3 regions of the Streptomyces sp. NPDC006529 genome follow, and region 3 is predicted to be linked to each of the others. Evidence: riboswitches for the same ligand, from Rfam matches in the RefSeq annotation. Region 3 holds a riboswitch; each other region holds the start of a gene.

What was found. Region 3 has a riboswitch for thiamine pyrophosphate ahead of ABZY31_RS11690 (thiamine ABC transporter substrate-binding protein). Riboswitches for the same ligand answer to the same signal wherever they lie in the genome.
Region 1: another riboswitch for thiamine pyrophosphate. It lies ahead of thiO (glycine oxidase ThiO); the one in region 3 lies ahead of ABZY31_RS11690 (thiamine ABC transporter substrate-binding protein).
Region 2: another riboswitch for thiamine pyrophosphate. It lies ahead of thiC (phosphomethylpyrimidine synthase ThiC); the one in region 3 lies ahead of ABZY31_RS11690 (thiamine ABC transporter substrate-binding protein).

What each region holds. Positions count from the first base shown of each region.
Region 1 is NZ_JBEXPB010000028.1:252-9,670, reverse strand. Features, by position in the region: gene ABZY31_RS19960 (DUF4126 domain-containing protein) at 140-757, shown strand; gene ABZY31_RS19955 (NAD(P)/FAD-dependent oxidoreductase) at 776-2,200, shown strand; gene ABZY31_RS19950 (hypothetical protein) at 2,232-3,185, opposite strand; gene metF (methylenetetrahydrofolate reductase [NAD(P)H]) at 3,227-4,141, opposite strand; gene thiE (thiamine phosphate synthase) at 4,287-4,925, opposite strand; gene ABZY31_RS19935 (Rv2175c family DNA-binding protein) at 4,996-5,361, opposite strand; gene ABZY31_RS19930 (FAD-dependent oxidoreductase) at 5,464-6,717, opposite strand; TPP riboswitch at 6,845-6,957, shown strand; gene thiO (glycine oxidase ThiO) at 6,955-8,133, shown strand; gene thiS (sulfur carrier protein ThiS) at 8,130-8,366, shown strand; gene ABZY31_RS19915 (thiazole synthase) at 8,369-9,184, shown strand.
Region 2 is NZ_JBEXPB010000001.1:210,876-220,294, reverse strand. Features, by position in the region: gene hisC (histidinol-phosphate transaminase) at 1-79, opposite strand, end outside; gene ABZY31_RS01025 (LacI family DNA-binding transcriptional regulator) at 430-1,545, shown strand; gene ABZY31_RS01020 (metallophosphoesterase) at 1,739-2,998, shown strand; gene ABZY31_RS01015 (hypothetical protein) at 3,145-3,948, shown strand; gene thiC (phosphomethylpyrimidine synthase ThiC) at 4,072-5,859, opposite strand; TPP riboswitch at 5,854-5,992, opposite strand; gene ABZY31_RS01005 (YibE/F family protein) at 6,065-7,462, shown strand; gene ABZY31_RS01000 (SsgA family sporulation/cell division regulator) at 7,479-7,928, opposite strand; gene ABZY31_RS00995 (helix-turn-helix domain-containing protein) at 8,026-8,763, opposite strand; gene ABZY31_RS00990 (DUF5326 family protein) at 9,042-9,266, opposite strand.
Region 3 is NZ_JBEXPB010000011.1:87,179-96,597, reverse strand. Features, by position in the region: gene ABZY31_RS11730 (helix-turn-helix domain-containing protein) at 1-441, shown strand, start outside; gene ABZY31_RS11725 (M23 family metallopeptidase) at 488-1,006, opposite strand; gene rpsB (30S ribosomal protein S2) at 1,255-2,190, shown strand; gene tsf (translation elongation factor Ts) at 2,326-3,162, shown strand; gene pyrH (UMP kinase) at 3,325-4,104, shown strand; gene frr (ribosome recycling factor) at 4,173-4,730, shown strand; gene ABZY31_RS11700 (phosphatidate cytidylyltransferase) at 4,730-5,797, shown strand; gene rlmN (23S rRNA (adenine(2503)-C(2))-methyltransferase RlmN) at 5,916-7,028, shown strand; TPP riboswitch at 7,139-7,247, shown strand; gene ABZY31_RS11690 (thiamine ABC transporter substrate-binding protein) at 7,345-8,439, shown strand; gene ABZY31_RS11685 (iron ABC transporter permease) at 8,616-9,419, shown strand, end outside.

The DNA.
Region 1 (9,419 bases), on a different contig from region 3:
GGGCCCCCGCAGGACACAGGGGTGAGGGGACGGACGCCGGTCGGCGTCCGTCCCCTCACCCGTCTCCGGGCGACCGGCCCGCGGCCCCCGCTCCGCGGGTTGGCCCGCCCGGCCGGGCCGCGTGCTGCATGATGACCGGGTGAGTGTCCTCCCCCTGGTCTTCACCAGCGGCTGGGCCAGCGGGATCAACGCCTACGCCGTGGTCCTGCTGCTCGGCATCTTCGGCGCGACCGGGCTCACCGACGAGGTGCCCGCTTCACTCCAGCGCACCGACGTCCTGGTGGTCGCGGGCGTCCTGTTCCTCTGCGAGGCCGTCGCCGACAAGATCCCGTACGTGGACTCGCTCTGGGACACCGTGCACACCGTCATCCGCCCCGTCTCCGGGGCCGTCGTCGGGGCGCTGCTGGCCGGGCAGAGCGGTTCGCTCTCCGACATCGCCGCCGGGGCGGTCGGCGGATCCACCGCGCTGGCCAGCCACTTCGTCAAGGCCGGCACCCGGATGGCCGTGAACACCTCGCCCGAGCCGTTCACGAACATCGCGCTCAGCACGGCCGAGGACCTCGGCGTCGGCGGGATCGTCACCTTCGCCATGTTCAATCCGCAGGCCGCCGCTGTCATCGCGGGCGTGTTGCTGCTGATCGGGCTCGCGATGCTGCTCTACCTGTGGACCCGGATCCGCCGCTTCCTGCGCCGCCGCGCGCAGCGGCGCGAGGAGAAGCGCCTGGTCCGGGCCTCGACGACGGGCCCACCGGGGTGACTCGGTAGGGTCGGGCGCATGGCACGAATTGCGGTGACCGGCGCCGGGATGGGCGCGATGGCGACGGCCGCCCGGCTGGCGGTGGCGGGCCACCGGGTGACGGTGTACGAGCGCTCGGCGACCTACGGCGGCGCGGTGGGGCGCTTCGAGCGCGACGGTTTCTCCTTCGACACCGGACCGGGTCTGCTGCACCTGCCCGCCGTCTACCGCGATCTCTTCGTCAAGACCGGCAAGCGCCCGCTGGAGGAGTGCGCCGAGCTGATCCAGGTGGACCCGGCCGCCCGGCACCTGATGGCCGACGGCGCCGGGGTCACCCTGCCGGGCGCCTCGCGCGGCGGGGTCGCCGCCGTCCTCGACCGGGCCTTCGGCGCGGGCTCCGGGGACCGCTGGAACGCCGTCCTGGGCCGCGCGCGCGACGCCTGGGACGCCACCCGACGCCCTCTGCTGGAGGAGCCGCTGCGCCCCGACTGGCGGGTACTGGGCCGCGACCCCTACCCCGCGCTGCGCGGCAGCGGGCTGCTGCGCCGCCGGCCGCCGACGCTGGCCGAGATGGCCGGGCGGGAGCTGGGCGGGCCGCTGGCGACGCTGCTGGAGGCCATGGTCCTCGGGCACGGGGCCGACCCGCGCACCGCGCCCGCCGCCGCCGCGGTGCTCGCGTACATGGAGCAGACCTTCGGCAGCTGGTACGTCCGCGGGGGCCTGCGGGAGCTGGCCACCGCCGTGTACGAGCGCTGCCGGGAGCGGAAGGTGGAGTTCTGCTTCGGCGCCCCGGTCCGGGAGGTGCTGGAGCACGACGGCCGGGCGGCCGGGGTGCTGCTGGAGGACGGGACCCGGGTGGCGGCGGACGCGGTGGTCTGCGGGGCCGATCCCCGCGGGCTCCTGGTCCCGCTGCTGCCGGGCGCCCGGCCCTGGCCGGCGGACTCGGTGCCCCCGCGCACGGAGGCCCTGAGCCGCAGCACCCTCTTCCTCGCGCTGCGCGGCCCCCGCCCCGGGGACGCCGTCCACCGCACCGTGGTGCACTCCCGCGGAACCCGGCCCGTCACGGTGCTGCGCCCCGACGACCCGGCCACCCGGCCCGACGCGGACCACGAGGCGGTCACCGTGAGCGCCGCGTGCACCGTCGCCGGGACACCGGACGCGGAGCTGCTCGCGGCGGCCGAGCGGGCGGTTCCCGGGCTGCGGGAGCGGCTGCTGTGGCAGGAGGCGCGCACCCCGGCGGACATCGCGCAGGACACGGGCGCGGTGGACGGCGCGGTTCCGCCGCCCGCCCTCGCGGGGGCGGGCGGGCGCATGCTCTACCCCGCGAACGCGACCGCCCTGCCGGGCCTGTACCTGGCGGGCGGCTGGGCCCACCCCGGCGGCGGACTGGCGCACGCCGGGATGACGGGGGCCCTGGTGGCGGGCCTGATCGTGGAGGGGGCCGGTTTCCGCGGCTCCCGCTGAGCCGGCGCCCCGGCCGCCGGGCGCCCGGCCGTCAGTAGCGGTACGGCTCGTGGTCCCCCGTGCCCGGGTACGGGTACGGGTAGGGCTGCTGCGGATCCGCCGGGTCGGGGTGCTGCCCCTGCTGCTGGGGGTCCGGCTCGGTGTAGCGCTGCTGCGGCACCCACACGCCGCCGGGCGGGGTGTCCATGGAGTACTGCTGCTGCGCCGCCTGGTTCTGGGCGGCGTACGGGTCGGCGTACGGCGCGTAGTCCGCGTACTGCGCGGGCTGGGCGCTGCCGCCCGTGCCGATGTAGGGGTCGGAGTAGGCGGCGTACACCTGCTGGTCCCCGGCCACCGGATAGCCGGTGTGGTAGTCGTACCCGTCGCCCTGGTACTGCTGCTGCGACTGCTGCGGGTGGCCGTCCTGCGCCGGGGCGAACTGCGGGTCGTAGTAGGCCGCGTACTGCTGGGCGTCCTGCGGGTGCGCGTCCTGCTGACCGGCCGCTGCGAAGGGGGAGGCGAAGGCCTCGGTCGGCTGGGCGCCGTACGGTCCCGGCTGCTCGTCCCGGTGCGCGGCCGCGGCGTCCCGGTCCCCGCCGTGGAAGGCGTCGCGGTCCGCTCCGGTGTCGTCGGCGTCGTCCGGACCGGACGCGGTGGGCCCGTACTCCAGGTCGCTCACCTCGAGGGCGGGCTCGCGCTGTGCGCCGCCGGCCCCGCGCCGCCGCTTGGAGGCGGTCCGTACGGGCGCCCCGCCCCGGCGCAGCGCCCAGCCGGCCACGAAGCCCTTGCGGAAGGAGAGCGTCACCAGGGTCTGGCCGACCGCGAAGGCGGTCGCGCCGGCCGCGATGACCAGCACCGAGGGCAGCATCACCCCGACGACCACGCCCACGAAGCCGGTGAAGGCGAGCAGCCTCCAGCGCAGCCTGGCCTTGTACTGGAGCAGTACCTCGGCAAGCAGCCACAGCGCGACGAATCCGAACGCGATGTAGAGGACCGTCATTCCCATGCATGGCCCCTCTCGGGTAGGCCGCCCACGGGTACGGCCGTTCAGGCCCGCTGGTGCAGGCCCAGGTTCTCGTAGATCTCCAGCGTCGCCGTGGAGTTGTGCGTGATGAAGTGCAGTCCGGGAACGCCTTCGGACAGCAGCCGCGCGCAGAACTCCGTGGCGAACTCGATGCCAATGGAGCGTACAGCGGCGCGATCGTCCTTGACGGCGAGCATGCGCTCTTTCAACTCCGCGGGGAAGACCGCGTTGCTCAGTTCCGGCAGCCGGTCCAGGGTCCGCACGTTCACAACAGGCATGACTTCAGGGATGATCGGGGTTTCGCAGCCCGCCTTCTCCACCCGGTCGCGCAGCCGCAGGTAGTTCTCCGGATCGAAGAACATCTGTGTGATCGCATAGTCGGCGCCCGCACGGCACTTGTCCACGAAGTGCCGGATGTCCGTGTCCCAGTCGAGGGACCGCGGGTGCATCTCGGGGAAGGCCGCGACGCCGACGCAGAAGTCGCCGGACTCCTTGATCAGCCGGACCAGGTCGGCGGCGTACAGCACGCCCTCGGGGTGCTCGATCCACTCGCCGAGCGGGTCGCCGGGCGGGTCGCCGCGCAGCGCGAGCATGTTCCGGATCCCGGCGTCGGCGTACTGGCCCAGCACGTGGCGCAGCTCGGCGACCGAGTGGTCGACGGCCGTGAGGTGCGCGACCGGGGTGCAGGTGGTGTCGGCGGCGATCCGCTCGGTCGCCTTGACGGTGCCCCCGCGGGTCGAACCGCCCGCTCCGTAGGTCACCGAGACGAAGCTCGGGGCGACGGCCTCGATGCGGCGCAGGGCGTTCCAGAGGCTGCGCTCCCCCTGCTCGGTCCGGGGCGCGTAGAACTCGAAGGAGTACGACGACTTGCCGGACGCGAGGATGTCGCGGACGGTGCGCGCGCGGTCCGGGCGGGTGGAAGCGGTACCAAGGGCCATGTGCGCAGGTTAGACGCGCCCTTGCGCCGACCGAAGCGGCGTCCATGGATTGGACAGATTTTTGGACGGTCGGGGCGGCCGGGGCGGGTCCGGGGCTCGCCGGGACCGGCGGGACCGGACCTTGCCGGGCCGACGGCCGGGGCGCTCAGCCCAGGCGCGCGCGAACCCGCTTCGCGAGGTCCGCGGCGGCCGCGCCCGGGTCGGTGGCCTCGGTGATCGCGCGGACGACCACGACCCGCTCGGCGCCCGCGTCGAGCACCTCGTCCAGGTTCCCGGCGTCGATCCCGCCGATGGCGAACCAGGGGCGGTCCTGGGCGAGCGAGGCGGTGTACCGGACCAGGCCGAGCCCGGGCGCGTGACGGCCGGGCTTGGTCGGGGTGGGCCAGCAGGGGCCGGTGCAGAAGTAGTCGACGCCGGTTTCGGCGACGGCGGCGTCCACCTCGGCCTCGGCGTGGCAGGAGCGGCCGATCAGCACGCCGGCGCCGAGGATGGCGCGGGCGGCGGGCACCGGGATGTCACCTTGGCCCAGGTGCAGGACGTCGGAGCCGATGGCATGGGCCACGTCGGCGCGGTCGTTGACGGCGAGGAGCTTGCCGTGGCGCCGGGCGGCTTCGGCGAAGACCTGGAGGTGTTCGAGTTCCTCGCCCGCTTCCATGCCCTTGTCGCGCAGCTGGACGATGTCGACGCCGCCCGCGAGGACGGCGTCGAGGAACGCGGGGAGGTCGCCCTGCCGCTTGCGGGCGTCCGTGCACAGGTAGAGCCGGGCATCGGACAGCTGCTGCATGGGAGAACCCCCGGGGTGGCCGTGGCGTACGGGCCCGGGCGGGCCCGCACACCACGTGGAGCGGATCAGGTCAGACGGCGAGCGCCTGAGCGCGGCGCTTTACCTCCGTGCCGCGATTCTCGCTCAGGGCCTGCACGGGGGTGCCGGGCAGGGTGGGGTCGGCGGTGAACAGCCACTCCAGGATTTCTTCGTCGGTGAAGCGGTCGTCCCGCAGCACGGTCAGCAGGCCGACGAGACCCTTGACCACCTTGTCGCCGTCGATGAAGGCGGCCGGCACCTGGAGGGAGCGGTTCTCCCCGCGGCGCACCGCGATGAGCTGGCCTTCCTTCACCATCTGCCGGACTTTGGTCACCTCGATGCCGAGCATCTCCGCGATGTCGGGGAGGTAGAGCCAGGCAGGGACGAGCTTTTCGATCTTTGCGTCAATCTCGGTCACGAGGACAAGCCTGCCATCCAGGACTGACAGCCGGTAGTCGGGCGGGCCGGGCGGGGTTCCCGCGGGGCCCGCGGACCCTGCGGGAACCCCGCCCGGTCCCGGTCACAGGACGGCCGATTTCAGCGGAACGGCCGGGTCCGCGGCCTTCGCCGGGTCCACCGGCGCCCCCGACTCGATGAGCTTGCGGCCCTGGGCGAGATCGCGCGGGCGCCCCACGGCGAGCACCGCCACCAGCACCCCCGCGCGCAGCCAGCACACCGACCAGGCGTCGTCCGCCGGGTCGCCGCGCCACAGCAGGGTGTCGGCCGCGGCGTGGTGGCCCGCGTACTGGACGAAGCGGCCGAACTGCTCGGACCAGAAGTACGGGACGGGGTCGTAGACGGCGGGGGGTTCCCCGGCCAAGGCGGCCAGGATGTTGGCGGCGACCGTGCGCGGGCCCTGCAGGGCGTTGTCCCAGTGGTGGACGAGGAGCCGCGCGCCGTAGCGCGCGGACGGGAAGGAGGCGCAGTCGCCGACGGCGTACACGTCGGGCAGCGAGGTCCGCAGGTGGGCGTCGGCCGTGACCGAGCCGTCGCTGCCGCGCTCGACGCCGGTCCCGGCCAGCCAGCCGGTGGCGGGGCGGGCGCCGATGCCGACGACCACGGCGGCGGCGGGCAGTTCGCCGCCGTCGGCGAGCAGCACCCGGCCGGGGGCTCCGGCGGCGCCCGGTTCGATCCCGGCGACCCGGGCGCCGGTGATCAGGCGGACCCCGGCCCCGGCGTACCAGGCGGCCATGGGCGCGGCGACCTCGGCGGGCAGGGCCCCGGCGAGGACCCGGTCGGCGGCCTCGACCACGGTGACGGCGCAGCCCGCCCCGCGGGCGGCGGTGGCGAACTCGGCGCCGATCCAGCCCGCGCCGACCACCACGGCCTCGGGTGCGGCGGCCAGCACCGGGCGCAGCCGCTCGGCGTCGTCGAGGGTGCGCAGCAGGTGGACGCCGGGCACCCCCTCGGTGCCGGGGAGGGTGAGCGGCTCGGCGCCGGTGGCCAGGACCAGGACGCCGTAGGCCACCTCGCCCGCGGTGGTGTCGAGGGCGTGGTCGGCGGCGCGCAGCGCGGTGACCTCGACGCCGAGCCGCAGGTCGATCTCCAGGCCGGCGAAGTCCACCTCGAAGGCGGCGCCCTCGGCCTTGCCGAGGAGGACGGCCTTGGAGAGCGGGGGCCGGTCGTAGGGCTGGTGGGGCTCGGCGCCGAGCAGGATCACCGGTCCGGTGAAACCCCGCTCCCGCAGGGCCACGGCGGTCTGCACCCCGGCCATTCCGGCGCCGACGATCACCACGGGGGGCGGGGCCCCGGGCCCGTCCGTCGGCTCGCCCACCGGGCCGTCCGCCCGCTCGTACGTCTGCTCGGTCTGCTCGTTCACACCGCCACCCTAACCATCTGATGATCCGCCAGGAACAGGGAGGCCGCTTACCCGGTCCCGGCGGCGGGGTTAGTCTGGCCACCGTACCTATCGCGGGAGTCCGGGCGCACCGGGCTGAGAGGGAGGCTGGACGGCCTCCGACCGTACGAACCTGATCCGGGTCATGCCGGCGAAGGGAGGGGCTGGACGCCCATGCACTCTCACGGAGAATCCGGCCGGGGATGCGATGTCCTCGTCATCGGGGGCGGCATCATCGGCCTGGTCACCGCCTGGCGGGCGGCCCGCCGCGGACTGCGCACCGTACTGGCCGACCCGGCCCCCGGCGGCGGCGCGGCGCAGGTCGCGGCCGGCATGCTCGCCGCCGTCACCGAGCTGCACTACGGCGAGGAGACCCTGCTGGGCCTGAACCTCGCCTCCGCCGAGCGCTACCCGGCCTTCGCCGCGGAACTCGCCGACGCGAGCGGCGGCCTCGGCATCGGTTACCGCGCCTGCGGCACCCTGGCCGTCGCCCTCGACGCCGACGACCGGGTCCACCTGCGCGAACTGCACGCCCTCCAGCGCCGCTGCGGCCTGGAATCCCAGTGGCTGACGGGCCGCGAGTGCCGCCGGCTGGAGCCGATGCTGGCCCCGGGCGTGCGCGGCGGGCTGCGCGTGGACGGCGACCACCAGGTCGACCCCCGGCAGCTCGCGGCCGCGCTGCTGGCCGCCTGCGAACGGGCCGGGGTCGTCCTCCACCGGGCGAAGGCCGCCCGGCTCACCGTCACCGCCGACCGCGCTGCGGGCGCGCTGCTCGACGACGGCATCTCGGTCGCCGCCGACCAGGTGGTGCTGGCGGCGGGCAGCCTCAGCGGCAGGCTGGACGGCGTACCGCCGCGGGCGCTGCCTCCCGTACGGCCGGTCAAGGGGCAGGTGCTGCGGCTCACCGTGCCGCCCGCCCGCGCGCCGTTCCTGTCCCGGACGGTCCGGGCCGTGGTCCGCGGCAGCCACGTCTACCTGGTGCCGCGCGAGAACGGCGAACTCGTCGTCGGGGCAACCAGCGAGGAACTGGGCTGGGACACCACCGTCACCGCGGGCGGGGTGTACGAGCTGCTGCGCGACGCGCACGAGCTGGCCCCCGGGATCACCGAGCTGCCGCTCACCGAGACCCGCGCGGGCCTGCGCCCCGCCTCCCCCGACAACGCCCCGCTGCTCGGCCCCACCGAACTGCCGGGGCTGCACCTGGCCACCGGCCACTACCGCAACGGCGTCCTGCTGACCCCGGTCACCGGCGACGTACTCGCCGACGTCCTGACCACGGGCGAGCTGCCCGAGGTGGCCCGCCCCTTCAGCCCGCGCCGTTTCTCCGCCGTACGCGAGGAGTCCCCCGCATGACCGCCTCCGGCCCCCGCGCCGCCTCCGCCGCCCGCGTCATCTCCGTCAACGGCGAGCCCCGCGAGATCCCCGCCGGCACCACCCTGGACGCTGTCGTCGCGACGCTGACCGCTGCCCCCAAGGGGGTCGCCGCCGCGCTCAACGAGACCGTGGTCCCGCGCGGCCAGTGGGCCGCCACGGCGGTGGACCACGGCGACCGCGTCGAGGTCCTCACCGCGGTCCAGGGAGGCTGACCATGGCCGACGACCACGACAAGGACCACGACGACCTCTTCACCCTGGGCGACCGGACCTTCTCGTCCCGCCTGATCATGGGCACGGGCGGTGCGCCCAGCCTCGACGTACTGGAACGGGCGCTGACCGCCTCCGGGACCCAGCTGACCACCGTGGCGATGCGGCGCCTGGACCCGACGGTCCAGGGCTCCGTCCTGTCCGTCCTTGACCGGCTCGGCATCGCCGTCCTGCCGAACACCGCGGGCTGCTTCACCGCGGGCGAGGCCGTGCTGACCGCGCGGCTGGCGCGGGAGGCGCTGGGCACCGACTGGGTCAAGCTGGAGGTGGTCGCCGACGAGCGGACCCTGCTGCCCGACGGCGTCGAGCTGCTGGACGCCGCCGAGACCCTCGTCGACGAGGGCTTCACGGTCCTCCCCTACACGAACGACGACCCCGTCCTCGCGCGGAAGCTGGAGGACGTCGGCTGTGCGGCGATCATGCCGCTGGGGTCGCCGATCGGGTCCGGGCTGGGCATCCGCAACCCGCACAACTTCGAGCTCATCGTCGAGCGGGCCGGGGTGCCGGTGATCCTGGACGCGGGGGCCGGGACGGCGTCCGACGCGGCGCTGGCGATGGAGCTGGGGTGCGCGGGGGTGATGCTGGCGTCGGCGGTGACGCGGGCGCAGGTGCCGGTGCTGATGGCGGCGGCGATGCGGGACGCCGTGGCGGCGGGCCGGCTGGCCCGTCGCGCGGGGCGGATCCCGCGCCGCCACTTCGCCGCCGCGTCCTCCCCCGCCGAGGGCCGGGCCACCCTGGACCCGGAACGCCCGGCCTTCTGACCCCCTTACCTGCCTCCGGCGGGCCCTCAATCGCCGGGCAGGCTGAAATCGCCCCCACCGCCGCCTGCGGCGCGCCCTCAAACGCCGGGCGGGCTGGAATGTCCCCGAGCGGGCTGACAGCGCCGCCGCACAACCGGACGCCAAAGGCCGAGCCCCGCCCAATCCAGCCGCCCGGCGATTGAGGGCCCGCCGGAGGCAACAGCGGCCACCGCGCCGCCGCACCCGCCACGCCTGC
Region 2 (9,419 bases), on a different contig from region 3:
CGGCGGCGGCGGGCTTCCCCGGCTTGTACGTGGGAATGCCATCCAGCTCGGCGCGCAGCCTCGGGCTCTTCTCGCTCACCGCAGGTCCTCCTCGACCATCCCGTGCAACTCAATACTGCTCACCTTATGAGGATTCCGTCGTCCCGAGAATGGTGGGCGCCAGGAAAGAGGGGGAGCGCGTGCATATATGCGTGCGCCGGTGGCCTGCGCCGTGGCGCGCGTCCCTCGTGCAGGTGAGTTGAGACCGGTCCGAGACCTCACCACTTTGGCATGCTCGGACCCGACGACAAGCGCCACGATCACTTACGGCTACCAAATGCCTTGTATTCCAAGGTCATTTGGGGTGGCGCACCGTGCAGAAACGTGCCTGTCAACGCCTGCATATGCATACGGACCAACCAGGCCCCCGAGCCCTACTATCGGCTCGCCATGACAGCAGCAGGGAAGCATCAGGTGAGCCGGACCGAGACCCCCCGGCGGACCGCGGGCCGTCCGGGCCGCGCGGGAATCAGGGACGTGGCCGCCGCGGCCGGCGTCTCGATCACGACCGTCTCCGACGCGCTCAATGGCAAGGGGCGGCTCCCGGACGCCACCCGCCGCCACGTCCGCGAGGTGGCCGACCGGCTGGGCTACCGCCCGTCCGCCGCCGCCCGAACCCTCCGTACCGGCAAGTCCGGCCTCATCGGCCTGACCGTGACGACGTACGGGGATGAACCTTTCACCTTCACCGAGTTCGCCTATTTCGCCGAGATGGCCAGAGCCGCCACCTCCGCCGCGCTCGCGCGCGGCTACGCCCTGGTCATCCTCCCCGCCACCTCCCGGCACGACGTGTGGTCGAACGTCGCGCTCGACGGGACCGTCGTCATCGACCCCTCCGACCACGACCCCGTCGTCACCGAGCTGGTCCGCCAGGGCCTGCCGGTGGTCTCCGACGGCCGCCCCGCCGGCACCCTCCCCGTCACGGCCTGGGTCGACAACGACCACGAGGCCGCCGTCCTCAACCTGCTCGACCACCTCGCCGCCGCGGGAGCCCGGCGCATCGGACTCCTCACCGGCACCACCACGGACACCTACACCCGGCTCTCCACCACCGCCTACCTCAGCTGGTGCGAGCGCGTCGGCCAGGACCCCGTCTACGAGTCCTACCCCGCCCACGATCCGTGCGCCGGAGCCGTGGCGGCCGACCGGCTGCTCGCCCGGCCCGACCGCCCCGACGCCGTCTACGGACTCTTCGACCCCAACGGCACCGACCTGCTGGCCGCCGCGCGGCGCTACGGTCTGCGGGTGCCCGAGGACCTCCTGCTCGTGTGCTGCAGCGAGTCCACCGTGTACGCCTCCACCGAACCCCCCATCACCACCCTCTCCCTCAAACCGCGTCGCATCGGCACCGCCGTCGTGCAGTTGCTCATCGACGCGATCGAGGGCGTCGACACCGGACGACCCGTCGAACAGGTGGTCCCGACCGAACTGATCGTCAGAACTTCGTCACAGCGCAGGCAGCCGCGCACCACCGTCAGTCCGCCCCGATCCCCGTCCGGAGACTGACCTCCGGGTATTTCCGCACCATCCCGCAACACGCATATCGGTTGAAAACGGTAGGAAGGGTCGGCTCCGGCCAGGATTCACCACCCCTGGTGCGTCACAGAGCGCGAGCCGCATTCCTATGATGGGCGCACGACATCACGGACCCTCCGATCCTGGAGGTCAGGAGGGTCCGCAGATGTACGGCAGCGCGACGGTGGTGGAGGGGTCGATGACTCAGGGGGCCGGTCAGGGACCCGCGATGCGGACGGAGACGCTGCGGGACTTCCGGGTTCCGGCCGCCCCTCCCGTCGCGTACGGCACGGACGCACCCACGCCCGCGGTACCCCGCGAGGTGCCCGTCTACGGCGAGTACCCGGCGTACTACGACGAAGGCGCGTCGGTGCCGCCGCCGCGGCCCGCCTACGCCCCCACCCCGGTGCACGCTCCCGGTCCGCCTCCCGCGCCGGACGCGGGCCCGCCCGGCGGCACGGCGGCGCCCGTACACGCGGAACAGCACGGTCCCTCCGAGCCGGCCGCGGAGTCCGAGGACTACACGCCCACGCAGCGCGACCTCCCGATCATCAGCCGCGGCGGACCGGGCGACACCGTCCAGGTCCAGTACGTCCCCCAGGACGCCCCCGCCGACGGGCCCGGGCCGCTCTACGTCGTCGGCGACGTCCACGGCTACCTCGACGAGCTGATCGCCGAACTGCACGCTCAGCACCTGATCGACGCCGACGGCCGGTGGTCCGCCGGGAACGCGCGCCTGTGGTTCCTCGGCGACTTCACGGACCGCGGTCCCGACGGCATCGGCGTGATCGACCTCGTCATGCGGCTCTCCGCCGAGGCCGCGGCCGCGGGCGGGTACTGCAAGGCCCTCATGGGCAACCACGAACTCCTGCTCATCGGAGCCAAGCGGTTCGGCGACACCCCGGTCGTGTCCGGCGCGGGCACCGCCAGCTTCCAGGCCGCCTGGCTGCTCAACGGCGGCCAGCGCACCGACATGGAGCGCCTGCAAGACGTACACCTGCAGTGGATGTCGCGGCTGGACGCGGCCGCCCTGGAGGACGGTCACCTGCTGCTGCACTCCGACACCACCGCCTACCTCGACTACGGCGACTCCATCGAGGACGTCAACGACAAGGTCCACGAACTGCTCAACCAGCACGACGCGGACGAGACGTGGGACCTGTTCCGCAAGTTCACCAAGCGCTTCGCCTTCCGCGACCAGGAGACCGGCCCCCAGGCCGTGCGCGAGCTCCTCGGCACCTACGGCGGCGGGCGCGTGGTGCACGGGCACAGTCCGATCCCGTACCTGCTGGGCGAAGTGGGGACCGAGGACGGCGAGCGCACCCACGGTCCGGAGACCATCGACGGCCCCCACGTCTACGCGGAGGGCCTCGCCATCGCCATGGACGGCGGGGTCACGATGGCAGGGAAACTGCTGGTCGTACAACTCCCGTTGACCGACTGAGGGTTCCTGGAGCAGGGTATTTCGGAAAGCCCCTGTCACCGCGTGGCGGGGGCGTTCTACCATCGCACTATCCGTAGCAGGCTCTCCTCCGTTTGTGCCGGTGCCCGGTCCACACGGGCCCACCGGTCTCCACGGAGCATCGGGGGATGCACATGACCAGCGCTCCGCACCTGCTGACCGAAGACCGACCGGAGTTCGATCGGCTCCTCGACGAGGCGCTGCGCACCGCGCACGAACGGCCCGAACTCGCGACGCTCGGCGAACGACTGAACGCCGAACAGTTGCGCACCATGGCCCTCGATGCCAGTGCGCTGCTGACGGCCGCCGCCGCGGCCGAGTACGACCACTACGTGAAGATCCGCGGTGAGCTGCGCGACGAGACGGCGGCCACGCATGCACACGCGCCGGACGACGACACGAGCGGTGGCGGCGCGGGGGTGGGCGCCGTGGTCGCGGTCCTGGCACCGGTGCTGGCCGGCACCGCCATGCTCATTTTCCTGCTGGTGGGCTACACCCTGAAGATGATCGAGCCCGAACCGGCCTTTGCGGAAACCATGCTGACGGCGGGTTGGCTCTTCGGCGCCCTCACGGCGGCGGCGATCCTGATCGCCGCGATCGGTCTGCTGGTCACCGCGGTCCGCAACAGCGCGACCGAGGTGACGGTGGACGTGGCGGAGACCGTCCCCGACGAGGTTTCGCGCGCCCGGGAGGCGTGGCGGCACGCACTGCTGGAGCGGGGCATCATGCCGTTCCTCCAGGACGCGCTGGCGGATCCCAGTGCCGGGGCCGGCTCCCCGATACCGCGGCGCCGGCCCCGGCGCATCCCGCAACTGGGCTACAGTGCTCCCGATTTCAGCAGCCCGGGGAATTCCGAGAGCACCCATCCCGGCTATACGCCACCGGACTTCACGAGCCCCGACTTCGGCGGACCGGAGCACGAGCCGAGCTGACGCCGCAGGGGTGGATGTTTCACGTGAAACACGACGGCGCGTGGAACACGGAGGACAGGCACCCGGCGCCCGGCGCCGTTCCCGAGGCGGACCGACCTCGGAGACGACGCCGGGTCACCCGTGTCAGTCGGCCAGCGGCAGGTAGACGCGGTTGCCCGCCGCGGCGAACTCGGCGGACTTCTCCGCCATGCCCGCCTGGATCTCGTCCGCCTTCAGGTCCCCGCCGTGTTCGCGACGGATGTCCTGCGAGATCTTCATCGAGCAGAACTTCGGGCCGCACATGGAGCAGAAGTGCGCGGTCTTCGCGGGCTCGGCCGGAAGGGTCTCGTCGTGGAACTCGCGCGCCGTGTCGGGGTCGAGGGCCAGGTTGAACTGGTCCTCCCAGCGGAACTCGAAGCGCGCGTCGGACAGCGCGTCGTCCCATTCCTGAGCGCCGGGGTGCCCCTTGGCCAGGTCGGCGGCGTGCGCGGCGATCTTGTACGTGATGACACCGGTCTTGACGTCGTCACGGTTGGGCAGACCCAGGTGCTCCTTGGGCGTCACGTAACAGAGCATCGCGGTGCCCCACCAGGCGATCATCGCCGCGCCGATGCCCGAGGTGATGTGGTCGTACGCGGGAGCGACGTCCGTGGTCAGCGGGCCCAGGGTGTAGAAGGGGGCCTCCTCGCAGATCTCCTGCTGGAGGTCGATGTTCTCCTTGATCTTGTGCATCGGGACGTGACCCGGGCCCTCGATCATGGTCTGCACGTGGTGTCGCTTGGCGATGGTGTTCAGCTCGCCCAGCGTCTTCAGCTCCGCGAACTGCGCCGCGTCGTTGGCGTCGGCGATGGAACCGGGGCGCAGGCCGTCACCCAACGAGTAGGTGACGTCGTACGCGGCCAGGATGTCGCAGAGTTCCTCGAAGTTCGTGTAGAGGAAGTTCTCCTTGTGGTGCGCGAGGCACCAGGCGGCCATGATCGAGCCGCCGCGGGAGACGATCCCCGTCTTGCGGCGCGCGGTCAGCGGCACGTACGGCAGCAGCACGCCCGCGTGGACTGTCATGTAGTCGACGCCCTGCTCGGCCTGCTCGATGACCGTGTCCTTGTAGATCTCCCAGGTCAGCTCCTCGGCCCGGCCGTCGACCTTCTCCAGCGCCTGGTAGAGCGGAACGGTGCCGATCGGGACGGGGGAGTTGCGCAGCACCCACTCGCGGGTGGTGTGGATGTTGCGGCCGGTGGAGAGGTCCATGACCGTGTCGGCGCCCCACTTGGTGGCCCAGGTCATCTTGTCCACCTCCTCCTCTATCGAGGAAGTGACGGCGGAGTTCCCGATGTTGGCGTTGACCTTCACCAGGAAGCGCTTGCCGATGATCATCGGCTCGATCTCGGGGTGGTTCACGTTCGCGGGCAGGACCGCGCGGCCTGCCGCGATCTCCTCGCGGACGACCTCGGGGGCGACGTTCTCGCGGATCGCCACGTACTCCATCTCCGGGGTGATCTCACCGCGGCGGGCGTACGCGAGCTGGGTCACTGCCTGGCCGCCGCGGCCCCGGCGGGGCTGGCGGGGGCGGCCGGGGAAGACGGCGTCGAGGTTCTTGAGGCCGCCGCGGGGCGAAGTGTGCTTGATGCCGTCGTCCTCGGGGCGCACGGGACGGCCCGCGTACTCCTCGGTGTCACCGCGGCCGATGATCCAATTCTCGCGCAGCGGTGCCAGACCCCGGCGGACGTCGGTCTCGATCTGCGGGTCGGTGTACGGGCCGGACGTGTCGTAGAGCGTCACGTCCTTGCCGTTGGTGAGGTGGACCTGGCGGACCGGCACGCGGAGGTCGGGGCGGGAACCCGCGACGTACCCCTTGTGCCAGCCGGGCTGGCGCTCTTCCCGACCGTCGCTGTCCTGGCTGACGGCAGGCGTGTGTGCGTCCTGAATGGTCATGAGACCTGATCTCCCTACGCCGGCATTACCCGGTAACAGGTTCGGCGGTCGACGCAGCCTCTTCCCGTACGTGTCCACGTACGGTGATCAGCGCCCTCTCAGCCCGGTGCTCCGAGCTCCCGCGTTGTGCAAAGGTGCCCCCACGCTAGCGTCATCCCTGGCGTGCTGAACAGTGGGCCCCCTCATCTCTTGCGATGATCAGTCGGTGACGTCCTCGCCGCAGCCCCCCATCGAGCCCACGGAACCCACGGAACACACGGGTCACGCCCACGCCCGCCACGGGTCGCCGCACGAGGCCTCCCCCGGACCGTCCCACGGGCACTCCCACTCCCACGGTCACGGACCGGCGGCTCCCGTTTCGAAGCACCTGCGCAAGGTCATCGCGGCGGTGCTGATCCCCTTCGCCGCCGCCGTCCTGGTCGGCATGGTCGTCCTGTGGCCGGGCGGCGCCCCCGCCCACGAGCGCACCGGCGTGGGCTTCGACCGCCAGACCCAGCAGGGCGCGGTGGTGTCGATCGAGCGGGTCGACTGCAAGTCCGTCAACGCCGCCCAGGTCCCGCCCCCTTCCGACGCCCCCCGGAGCGGTGCGGCCGAGGCCGCTCGGGCAGGCGACTGCAAGAAGGCGACGGTGAAGGTCTCCACCGGCCCCGATCAGGGACGCACCTTCGTGGAGATCGTCCAGCCGGGCGCGCCGCGGCAGTTGGAGGACGGCCAGGAAGTCGTGGTCGCCTACGCGCCGGCCGCCCCCCGCGAACTGCAGTACTCCGTCATCGACGTGAACCGGAAACTCCCGCTGGCGCTGCTGGCCGGCATCTTCGCCCTCGCGGTCGTGGTGGTCGGCCGGATGCGCGGGCTGTTCGCGCTGATCGCGCTGGCCGTCAGCTTCTCCGTGCTGACGCTCTTCATCCTGCCCGCCATCCTCCAGGGCTCGAACCCGCTGGTCGTGGGCGTCGTCGGAGCCAGCGCCATCATGCTGATCGCGCTCTACATGTGCCACGGCCTGACCGCCAGGACCTCGGTCGCCGTCCTCGGAACCCTGGTCTCACTGCTGCTGATCGGGCTGCTGGGCTCGGTGTTCATCGGCTGGGCGTTCCTCAGCGGCAACACCGACGACAACACCGGCCTGATCCACGGTCTCTATCCGCACATCGACATGAGCGGCCTGCTGCTCGCAGGGGTGATCATCGGATCGCTGGGCGTCCTCGACGACGTGACGGTCACTCAGACGTCCGCGGTCTGGGAACTCCACCAGGCCGACCCGACGATGGGACCCCGCGCGCTGTACCGGGCGGCGATCCGGATCGGGCGCGACCACATCGCGTCCGTGGTCAACACTCTGGTCCTCGCCTACGCGGGCGCGGCGTTGCCGCTGCTGCTGCTGTTCTCCATCGCGAACAGCAGTGTGGGAACGGTGGCCAACAGCGAGCTGGTGGCCGAGGAGATCGTACGGACGCTCGTGGGCTCGATCGGTCTGGTCGCCTCGGTCCCGGTGACCACGGCACTGGCCGCACTGGTCGTGTCCGCCGACCGGTCGGGATCCCCGGCCGCCACGGCGGCCTCGGGGCCGAGCCGCGGAGGGCGCGGTCGTCGACGTAAGCGGTGACACTGTGTGATGGCATTCAGCCCGCGTTCTGCTCGTTCTGCCGGGCCTCGGCGAGGATCTTCTCCAGCGCCTCCTCCAGGTTTTCCTCGAAATCACCGAGGTTGCGCTCCTGACCGAGCGGCACGATGCGGTCCGTGCGGTCGAGGAACGCCACCAGCGGCGCCGCGCTCGCCCGGAACAGGGCCCGGTCGGCGCCGACCTGGAGCCGGATGTGCACGTCCGACAGCTCCTCCGGTTCGGTCGGAGCGATGTGCACATCGCCGTCACCACATGCCTTGTTGATGCCGTCCAGCAGCAGTTCGCGGCCGAATGCCCAGGTCACGGGCGCGTCGCCGGGGAGGTGGAACGTCAGGCGCACCGCGTAGGGGTCACGCGCCTCGTACCGCAGCTCCACCGGGATCCGGAAAGCGAGCTCCTCCGAAACGAGGAAGCTCATCATGACCTCTGCCTGTACCGATTCGCGCATTGCCTACCCCGCTGTCGTGGAAGTGGCCAGGAATGGTCCCTCAAGGCCCTCTTGACAAGAGTGGTGTAAGCGCTTGCAGATCACAAGGAGTGAGTTTTCAGATACTGATAGAGAACGAGAGGCTACTCAACAGCGCGCCTACTTCACTCCGTAGCCGAGCGAGCGCATAGGGCAACCGGCCTTCGAGGTGCAACGGAAGAGAAATCGCCAAGGTCGCGGCGATGTCTCCGGCTGTGATCGGGATCGCCGCACACACCGTGCCGAGGGAATACTCCTGACGCTCCGTAACCGACTGCATCCGGCCGAGCGAGTCGATCCGCTGCTCGAGAGCGTGCATGTCCGAAACCGTGTACGGGGTGACGGGCTGGACCGGATGGCGGTCGTAGTGGTCCTTGCGCGCCTTCTCGTCGAGCTGTGCCAGCAGGCACTGGCCGATGGCGTGCGCGTGGCCTGTCTCGCGGAAGGCGGCCCACTCCTCGCAGGCGGGGCCGGCCGGGGTGTCCGAAACACCCACGACCTCGATCTCACCGTCGCGGTAGACCGCGAAGTAGACGGGGGCTCCGACCGTCTCGCGGAAATGCGCGAGCGAGTCCAGGATCATGGTGCGACGTTTCTGCTCAAGCCCGCCACCAGCCAGTCGCCCCACGGCTTCCCCCAGGACGAACACTCCGCCCTCCCGGCGCAGATAGCCCTCGTGCGTCAGGGTCCGCAGTAGGTGGTAGGCGGTGGCGAGCGGGAGACCGGCCTCGCGCGCCAGTTGCTTCGCCGGAGCTCCCTCGCTGTGGGAACCCACCGCTTCGAGCAGCCGCAGAGCACGCTGTACCGAGCCGATCAGTGTCGGCACACCGGCATTGTGAACCGATGGCAAAGCTCACCCCCAGGCGTGGCGGCGGGCCTTGGGGGCGGCCCGCCCGCGGGGGCCGCCCCCGCGTGTCCGCGCTTCCTGGGGGTCGCACTCGGCTGTACGTGAAATCACCGCGGGTCAGGGCGGATTACCGGCTTCAGCGCCCAGGGAACGGCACGGATTTTTCACTGTATCCGCCACGCCCCGGCGTGTGCGCGGTGTTCCGGTTCCCGTCCCTCACCTGGGTTAATCCGCCGCGTGGCGGGTTGCTACCACTCGCTCGACGAGGACTTGGAACCGCCGGTGACCTTCTTGACGACGAAGACCAGACCCGCGACCAGGCCGACGAAGAGCAGCACGTTGAAGAGCAGGTGGATCAGCGTTCCCAGGATGCTGGTGACCACACCGCCGAAGACGAACAGCGCCAGCAGCGGAACGGCGACCCACTTAACCCACCAGGGCATACCTGCGAATGTCTCCCGGATGCCGTCCATGTCCCAACCTCTTCCTGGTCCGTTGCTTCCTGCCTCCGATGCTAGGAGCCGGGGGAACGCAACGGGGGCCGCTGAGCCCTTGGAGTCCCCTGACCCGCCCCCTAGGGGCTCCGGGCCCGTGGAACACCGGGTACTCGGGGGTCACCCGGCCCC
Region 3 (9,419 bases):
GCCCGGTCCTCCGTCTACGAGTACTTCCGCTCCCGCGCGGCCGTGGTCGAAGAGCTGTGCGCGGTGGACTTCCCCGTCTGGGCCGCCGAGATCGAGGCCGCGATGGAGCGCGCCGCGACCCCGGAGGCGAAGATCGAGGCGTACGTCCGCAGCCAGCTGGGCCTGGTGGGCGACCAGCGGCACCGGGCCGTGGTGGCGATCTCCGCCAGTGAGCTGGACGCCGGCGCCCGGGAGAAGATCCGGGCCGCGCACGGCGCTCTGATCGCGATGATCGTCGAGGCGCTGGCCGCCCTGGGCCACGAGCACCCGCGGCTGGTCGCGATGCTGCTCCAGGGGGTCGTCGACGCCGCCGTGCGCCGGATCGAGCTGGGCGCCGGCGAGGACCCGGCCGCGGTCACCGAGACCGCCGTGTCCATGGCCCTGCGCGGTGTCCGCGGCTGAACCCCGGAATCCCGGGACCGGACCCCTGAACCGCGCACCCCCGCCGTCAGGGACCCCGCGGCAGCAGCCGGGGTGCCGGTCGCGGGAGCAGGGTCAAGGGGTTCAGGTAGCTCTCGCCCGCCAGCAGGCCCCAGTGCAGGCACGGGGTCGCGCAGTGACCGCCCGCTTCGAGCACCGCGACCGGGAGCCCCGCGCTCACCTCGTCCCCTTCGGCGACCAGCGCCCGTACCGGCTCGTACGTCGTGCGCAGGCCGCCCGGCAGGGTGAGCGAGAGCACCCCGCGGCCCGCGACCCGGCCGGCGAAGTGCACCCGGCCCGGTCCCACCGCGCGGACCTCCGTGCCCACCGCGGCGGTCAGGTCCACGCCCCGGTGGCCCGCCGCGTACGGGGTGGGCGGCGGCTCCCACCACCGCGCCACCCGGAGCGGAGCGGGCACCGGCCGCCCGCCCCCCGCGGCGGACACCGGTCCGGACACGCGCTCCGGCAAAGGCCCCGGCAAGGGCGTCGGCACCGTCAAGGACACCGACGCCAGCAGGGTCGTCAGCAGCGGGATCAAGGTCTTCATGCCCCACGGTCCCGCACCCCGGAGCGCCCCCGCCGGGGCCTGTGGACAGCGGGCAGCGTGTGGATATCGGCGTCACCCGCACACCGCCGGGTCCCGTACACTTCTTGTGGCGATCCGGGTCACCGGGTCGACTTCGCACGCCCCAGCAGCGGCCCGTCAGGCCGCGTCGCAGCGTCTCTCGGTCCCCTGGTCGGGGGCAGGGCGCGGTGGGGCGTCAGGAACCAAACCGAGAAAACAAGGAGATGGCCATGGCCGTCGTCACGATGCGGGAGCTGCTGGAAAGCGGCGTCCACTTCGGTCACCAGACCCGTCGTTGGAACCCGAAGATGAAGCGCTTCATCTTCACGGAGCGCAACGGCATCTACATCATCGACCTGCTCCAGTCGCTGTCGTACATCGACCGCGCCTACGAGTTCGTCAAGGAGACCGTCGCCCACGGCGGCTCCATCATGTTCGTCGGTACCAAGAAGCAGGCCCAGGAAGCCATCGCCGAGCAGGCGACGCGCGTGGGCATGCCGTACGTCAACCAGCGGTGGCTCGGTGGCATGCTCACCAACTTCTCCACCGTCTACAAGCGCCTCCAGCGTCTGAAGGAGCTTGAGGCGATCGACTTCGAGGACGTCGCGGCCTCGGGTCTCACCAAGAAGGAGCTCCTCGTGCTCTCGCGCGAGAAGGCCAAGCTGGAGAAGACCCTCGGCGGTATCCGCGAGATGTCGAAGGTTCCCAGCGCCGTCTGGATCGTCGACACCAAGAAGGAGCACATCGCCGTCGGTGAGGCGCGCAAGCTCCACATCCCGGTCGTCGCGATCCTCGACACCAACTGCGACCCCGACGAGGTCGACTACAAGATCCCGGGCAACGACGACGCGATCCGCTCCGTCACCCTGCTCACCCGCGTGATCGCCGACGCCGTCGCCGAGGGCCTCATCGCCCGTTCCGGTGCCGCCACCGGTGACTCGAAGCCGGGCGAGAAGGCCGCCGCCGAGCCGCTCGCCGAGTGGGAGCGCGACCTGCTCGAGGGCGACAAGAAGGCTGACGACGCTGCCGAGGCTCCGGCCGAGGCCGCCGCCGTCGAGGCCGACGCCGCTGTCGAGGCTCCGGCCGCCGAGGCCCCGGCCGCCGAGGCCGAGGTCGCCGCCGAGCCCGTCGTCGAGGCTCCGGCCGCCGACGCCGAGCAGGCCTGACCCACTGAGAGCGCCCGGCGTACACCCGCCGGGCACTCCGGGCACGGACGATGACGGCGGGGGAGCCGCGCCACGAGCGCGTCTCCTCCGCCGTTCACCCGTAGATCCACGACTTCGAGAGAGAATCACAGACTCATGGCGAACTACACCGCCGCTGACGTCAAGAAGCTCCGCGAGCTGACCGGCGTCGGCATGATGGACTGCAAGAACGCTCTGGTCGAGTCCGACGGCGACGTCGACAAGGCCATCGAGGCGCTCCGCATCAAGGGCCAGAAGGGCGTCGCGAAGCGCGAAGGCCGTTCTGCCGAGAACGGCGCCGTCGCCTCCCTCATCTCCGACGACCACACCTCCGGTGTCATCGTCGAGCTGAAGTGCGAGACGGACTTCGTCGCCAAGGGCGACAAGTTCCAGGCCGTCACCAACCAGCTGGCCGCCCACATCGCCGCGTCCAACCCGGCCGACCTCGAGGCGCTGCTCGCGTCCGAGATCGAGCCCGGCAAGACGGTCCAGGCGTTCGTGGACGAGGCCAACGCCAACCTCGGCGAGAAGATCGTCCTGGACCGCTTCGCGCAGTTCACCGGCGGTTACGTCTCCTCGTACATGCACCGCACCATGCCCGACCTGCCGTTCCAGATCGGCGTCCTGGTCGAGCTGGACAAGGAGAACGCCGAGGTCGCCCGCGGCATCGCGCAGCACATCGCCGCGTTCTCCCCGAAGTGGCTCTCCGAGGACGAGATCCCGGCCGAGATCCTCGAGTCCGAGCGTCGCGTCGCCGAAGAGGTCACCCGCGCCGAGGGCAAGCCCGAGGCTGCCCTGCCGAAGATCGTCGAGGGTCGCGTCAAGGGCTTCGTCCGCGACAACACCCTGCTCGGCCAGGCCTACGCCCTGGACGCCAAGAAGTCCGTCCAGAAGGTTCTGGACGAGGCCGGTGTCACCCTGGTGCGCTTCGCGCGCATCAAGGTCGGCATCTGAGTCCGTCCGTACGCGACGGACACCGGACCCCGGTAGGGTCTGAGGCAGTCGTCCGCGTTCGCGCCGGTCGACCGCAGATCTGACGAGGAGGCCATTGCCGTAGAGGGAACCGCGAGGACCCACCGGCAATGGCCTCCTTCGTATGTGCACGAGGAGATCTCCATGAATCAGGGCGTGGACCCCCACACCGCTTCCGACGACAAGAGCGACCACGAGAAGAAGGGTCGCCGCTTCATGCTCAAGCTGTCCGGCGAAGCCTTCTCCGGCGGCGGCGGGCTGGGCGTCGACCCTGACGTCGTGCACGCCATCGCCCGTGAGATCGCGGCCGTGGTCCGCGACGGCGCCGAGATCGCGATCGTGATCGGCGGCGGCAACTTCTTCCGCGGCGCCGAGCTCCAGCAGCGCGGCATGGACCGGGCCCGGTCCGACTACATGGGCATGCTCGGCACCGTGATGAACTGCCTCGCCCTCCAGGACTTCCTGGAGAAGGAGGGCATCGACTCCCGGGTCCAGACCGCCATCACCATGGGGCAGGTCGCGGAGCCGTACATCCCGCTGCGCGCCGTGCGCCACCTGGAGAAGGGGCGCGTCGTCATCTTCGGCGCGGGCATGGGCATGCCGTACTTCTCCACCGACACCACCGCCGCCCAGCGCGCCCTGGAGATCGACGCCGAGGCCCTGCTGATGGGCAAGAACGGCGTGGACGGGGTCTACGACTCCGACCCGAAGAAGAACCCGGACGCGGTGAAGTTCGACGCGCTGGAGTACAGCGAGGTGCTGTCCCGCGACCTCAAGGTCGCCGATGCCACGGCCATCACGCTGTGCCGCGACAACAAGCTGCCGATCCTGGTCTTCGAACTGCTCGCCGAGGGCAATATCGCCCGCGCCGTCAAGGGTGAGAAGATCGGCACGCTCGTCAGCGACCAGGGCACCCGGGCCTGACACGGGCGCCCGGGGCCGGCCGGCCCCGCCAGCCTGAACCATCCATTCAAGACATGCAGGAGCACGTGGTGATCGAAGAAACCCTCCTCGAGGCCGAGGAGAAGATGGAGAAGGCCGTCGTCGTCGCCAAGGAAGACTTCGCGGCGATCCGCACCGGCCGCGCGCACCCGGCGATGTTCAACAAGATCGTGGCCGACTACTACGGCGCCCTCACGCCGATCAACCAGCTCGCGTCCTTCGCGGTGCCCGAGCCGCGCATGGCGATCGTCACGCCGTTCGACGCCTCCGCCCTGCGCAACATCGAGCAGGCCATCCGCGACTCCGACCTCGGCGTCAACCCGAGCAACGACGGCCGCATCATCCGGGTCACCTTCCCCGAGCTGACGGGCGAGCGCCGCAAGGAGTACATCAAGGTCGCCAAGACCAAGGCCGAGGACTCCAAGATCTCCATCCGCTCCATCCGCCGCAAGGCGAAGGACACCCTCGACAAGATGGTGAAGGACAAGGAGGCCGGCGAGGACGAGGTGCGCCGCGCGGAGAAGGAGCTCGACGACGCCACCGCGAAGTACGTCACGCAGGTCGACGAGCTGCTGAAGCACAAGGAAGCCGAGCTGCTCGAAGTCTGATGAACGACTCTCCCTGGCGGGCGGAGCCGGTTCCGGCGGGTCCCGCATACGATGCGCGGGTGGGCCCGCACACTCGGCCCATGCCCATCGTGCCCGATGCCGCCGGCCGTGACTTCGACGACCGGGAAGCACGCGATCCGGGGGCCGCCGACGCCGGCGGCCCCCTGTTCCGCGCCGAGACGCCGCCGCAGGAGCCCATGTCCACCCCACCTTCGCAGGCCCCGCAGGGCGCCTCGCAGCCCCCGCAGAAGAAGCGGGCCGGCCGTGACCTGCGTGCCGCCATAGGGGTCGGCATCGGCCTCGGCGCGGTGATCTTCGCCTCGCTGTTCATCGTCAAGGCCGTCTTCGTCGGCGTCGTCGTCGTCGCGGTCGTCGTGGGGCTGTGGGAGCTGACCTCCCGCCTCCAGGAGAAGAAGGGCATCCGGGCCCCGCTGGTACCGCTCGCGGTCGGCGGCGCGGCCATGGTCATCGCCGGGTACGTGCGGGGTGCCGAGGGCGCCTGGATCGCGATGGCCCTGACGGCGCTCGCCGTGCTCGTGTGGCGGATGACCGAACCGCCGGAGGACTACCTCAAGGACGTCACGGCGGGCGTGTTCGCCGCGTTCTACGTGCCCTTCCTGGCCACCTTCGTCGCGATGCTCCTCACCGCCGACGACGGCCCGCAGCGGGTGGTCACCTTCCTGCTCCTGACGGTCGTCAGCGACACCGGGGCGTACGCGGTGGGCTGGCGCTTCGGCAAGCACAAGCTGGCCCCGCGCATCAGCCCCGGAAAGACCCGCGAGGGGCTCTTCGGTGCGGTGGCCTTCGCGATGGCGGCCGGCGCGCTGTGCATGGAGTTCCTGATCGACGGCGGTGCCTGGTGGCAGGGCCTGCTGCTGGGCCTGGCCGTCGCGGTCAGCGCCACGCTGGGAGACCTCGGCGAGTCGATGATCAAGCGGGACCTGGGCATCAAGGACATGGGCACGCTGCTGCCGGGGCACGGCGGGATCATGGACCGGCTGGACTCGCTGCTGCCGACCGCGCCCGTGGTGTGGCTGCTGCTGGCGGCGTTCGTTGGTACCGGCTGAGCCCTCGGGGAGACCGGGGGAATCCGTCCGAGAGGGGCGGAACCGCCCGGGCGGTTACCCTTGAAAGGCGCGCTGCTTCTTGCGGTGCGCCTTTCGTCTTTACCGAGGAGTACCTGCCATGGCCCGCCCTGTTCCGGGAGAGCTCACTTTCGTCGCCCCGCGCGGAGCCAAGAAGCCCCCGCGGCACCTGGCCGACCTCACCCCTGAGGAGCGGCGCGAGGCGGTGGCCGCGATCGGTGAGAAGCCCTTCCGGGCCAAGCAGCTGTCGCAGCACTACTTCGCCCGGTACAACCACGACCCGGCGCAGTGGACGGACATCCCCGCGGCCTCGCGCGAGAAGCTCCGCGAGACGCTGCTCCCGGACCTGATGTCGGTCATCCGCCACATCTCGTGCGACGACGACACGACCCGCAAGACCCTGTGGAAGCTGCACGACGGCACGCTCGTCGAGTCGGTGCTGATGCGCTACCCCGAGCGGGTCACCATGTGCATCTCCTCGCAGGCCGGCTGCGGCATGAACTGCCCGTTCTGCGCCACCGGCCAGGCGGGCCTGGACCGCAACCTCTCCACCGCGGAGATCGTGCACCAGATCGTCGACGGCATGCGCGCCCTGCGCGACGGCGAGGTGCCCGGCGGTCCGGCGCGCCTGTCGAACATCGTCTTCATGGGCATGGGCGAGCCGCTGGCCAACTACAACCGTGTGGTCGGCGCGATCCGCCGGCTCACCGACCCGGAGCCCGACGGCCTCGGCCTGTCGCAGCGCGGCATCACCGTCTCCACGGTCGGCCTGGTCCCGGCCATGCTCCGGTTCGCCGACGAGGGCTTCAAGTGCCGCCTCGCCGTCTCGCTCCACGCCCCCGACGACGAGCTGCGCGACACCCTGGTGCCGGTGAACACCCGCTGGAACGTCCGCGAGGTGCTGGACGCGGCCTGGGAGTACGCCGACAAGTCCGGCCGCCGGATCTCCATCGAGTACGCGCTGATCCGCGACATCAACGACCAGGCCTGGCGCGGTGACCGTCTCGGGCGGCTGCTCAAGGGCAAGCGCGTCCACGTGAACCTGATCCCGCTGAATCCCACCCCGGGCTCGAAGTGGACCGCCTCGCGCCCCGAGGACGAGAAGGCCTTCGTCGAGGCGATCGCGCGGCACGGCGTGCCGGTGACCGTACGGGACACCCGCGGCCAGGAGATCGACGGCGCCTGCGGTCAGCTCGCCGCGTCCGAGCGCTAGGAGCACGGGGAACACCGGGAGTGCCCGGAGCGGCCGGAGTGGTCGGCCGCCCGGTGCCGGGCTGACCCGGTGGTTCGGCCGCGGGGTACCCTGTGGCCGAAACCAACTGCATATTCCGACAGGGGAGCGCCACAGCGCTGAGAGTGCGGTAACCGTCACCGCAGACCCTCTGAACCTCGCCCGGGTCATTCCGGGTAGGAAGTTCGGTCACCACTCAAGCTGTTGCGCCCTGCCCGGCGACCGCTCCCGCGTCCACGTGCGCGGGGCGCCGGGCGGGGCCGCGTCTTCTCCTGGTCATCCCAGGAGGAAGCATTTCATGAGCACCACCCAGAAGATCGCGGGCAGCGCGCTCGCCGTCGCGCTCGGCATCGCCGCGCTCGCCGCGTGCGGCGACGCCAAGGACACCTCGGCGGGCGCGGGCGACGCGGCCAAGCCCAAGACGATCACCCTCGTCAGCCACGACTCCTTCAACGTGACCCCGGCCGTCCTGAAGGAGTTCGAGCAGCAGAGCGGTTACACCGTCAAGGTCCTCAAGAGCGGCGACGCGGGCGCCGCCCTCAACCAGGAAATCCTGACCAAGGGCTCGCCGCGCGGCGACGTCTTCTTCGGCGTCGACAACACCCTGCTCTCGCGCGCACTCGACAACGGCATCTTCACCCCGTACGAGGCCAAGGGCCTCGCCGGCGTCGGCGCCGAGTACCAGCTCGACAAGGAGCACCGGGTCACCCCGGTCGACTCCGGCGACATCTGCGTCAACTACGACAAGGCGTACTTCGCCGACAAGAAGATCGCCCCGCCGCAGACGCTGGACGACCTGGTCAAGCCGGAGTACAAGAACCTGCTGGTCACCGAGAACGCGGCGACCTCCTCGCCCGGCCTCGGCTTCCTCCTCGCCTCCGTCGGCGCGCACGGCGAAGACGGCTGGAAGGACTACTGGACCAAGCTCAAGGCCAACGGCGTCGAGGTCGTCGACGGCTGGGAGCAGGCCTACAACGAGCGGTTCTCCGGCTCCGCGGGCGGCAAGAAGGCCAAGGGCGACCGCCCGCTGGTCGTCTCCTACGCTTCCAGCCCGCCGGTCGAGGTCCTGTACGGCGAGCCGCAGCCGGCCGAGGCACCGACGGGCGTCGCCACCGGCACCTGCTTCCGCCAGATCGAGTTCGCGGGCCTGCTCAAGGGCGCGAAGAACGAGGAGGGCGGCAAGGCCCTGGTCGACTTCCTGGTGAGCAAGAAGTTCCAGGAGGACATGCCCCTCCAGATGTTCGTGAACCCGGTGGTCAAGGACGCGAAGCTGCCGGAGCTCTTCACGAAGCACGGCGTGGTGATCGACAAGCCGCAGACGGTCGCCCCCGACGCCATCGCGAAGAACCGCGAGCAGTGGGTCAAGGCATGGTCTTCGCTCGTCGTGAAGTAGACGCCGCGAAGGAGTCCGATGCGGCGCCGGGGGGCGCCGCGCCGGACTCCGGCGCCGGCCGGGGCGAGGGGCCCCTCACGGGCCCCGGGCCCGGCCCCGGCCTCCCTTCCGGTTCGGGCCCCGGGACGCAGCCGGGCGCCGAAGGACGCCGGGCCGTCGCGGTGCGACTTGCCCTGATGGCCGTGCCCCTCGCCTTCTTCGGCCTCTTCTTCGCCTACCCGGTCGCCGCGATCGTCGGCCGCGGGCTGAAGAGCGACGGAGCGTGGCACTTCGGCCGCATCGGCGAGGTGCTCGCCCGGCCCGACATCGGCGACGTGCTGTGGTTCACCACCTGGCAGGCGCTGGCCTCGACCGCGCTGACGCTGCTGATCGCGCTGCCCGGTGCCTACGTCTTCGCCCGCTTCGAGTTCCCCGGCAAGCGCCTCCTGCGCGCGGTGGTCACCGTTCCGTTCGTGCTGCCCACCGTGGTGGTCGGCACCGCCTTCCTGGCCCTGGTCGGACGCGGCGGGATGCTCGACGAGCTGTGGGGCGTCCGCCTGGACACCACCGTCTGGGCGATCCTGCTCGCCCACGTCTTCTTCAACTACGCCGTCGTCATCCGCACGGTCGGCGGCCTGTGGGCGCAGCTCGACCCGCGCCAGGAGGAGGCCGCCCGGGTGCTCGGAGCGGGGCGCTTCGCGGCCTGGCGGCGCGTGACCCTGCCCGCGCTCGGCCCCGCCGTCGCCGCGGCCGCCCTCATGGTGTTCCTGTTCACCTTCACCTCCTTCGGCGTCGTGCAGATCCTCGGCGGACCGGCGTACTCCACCCTGGAGGTGGAGGTCTACCGGCAGACCGCGCAGCTGCTGGACCTGCCGACGGCCGCCGTCCTGACGATGGTGCAGTTCGCGGCCGTCGGCGCCATCCTCGGCGTCCACGCCTGGACCGTGCGCAAGCGGGAGACCGCGCTCCGCCTGGTCGATCCGGCGCGGACCGCGCGGCGG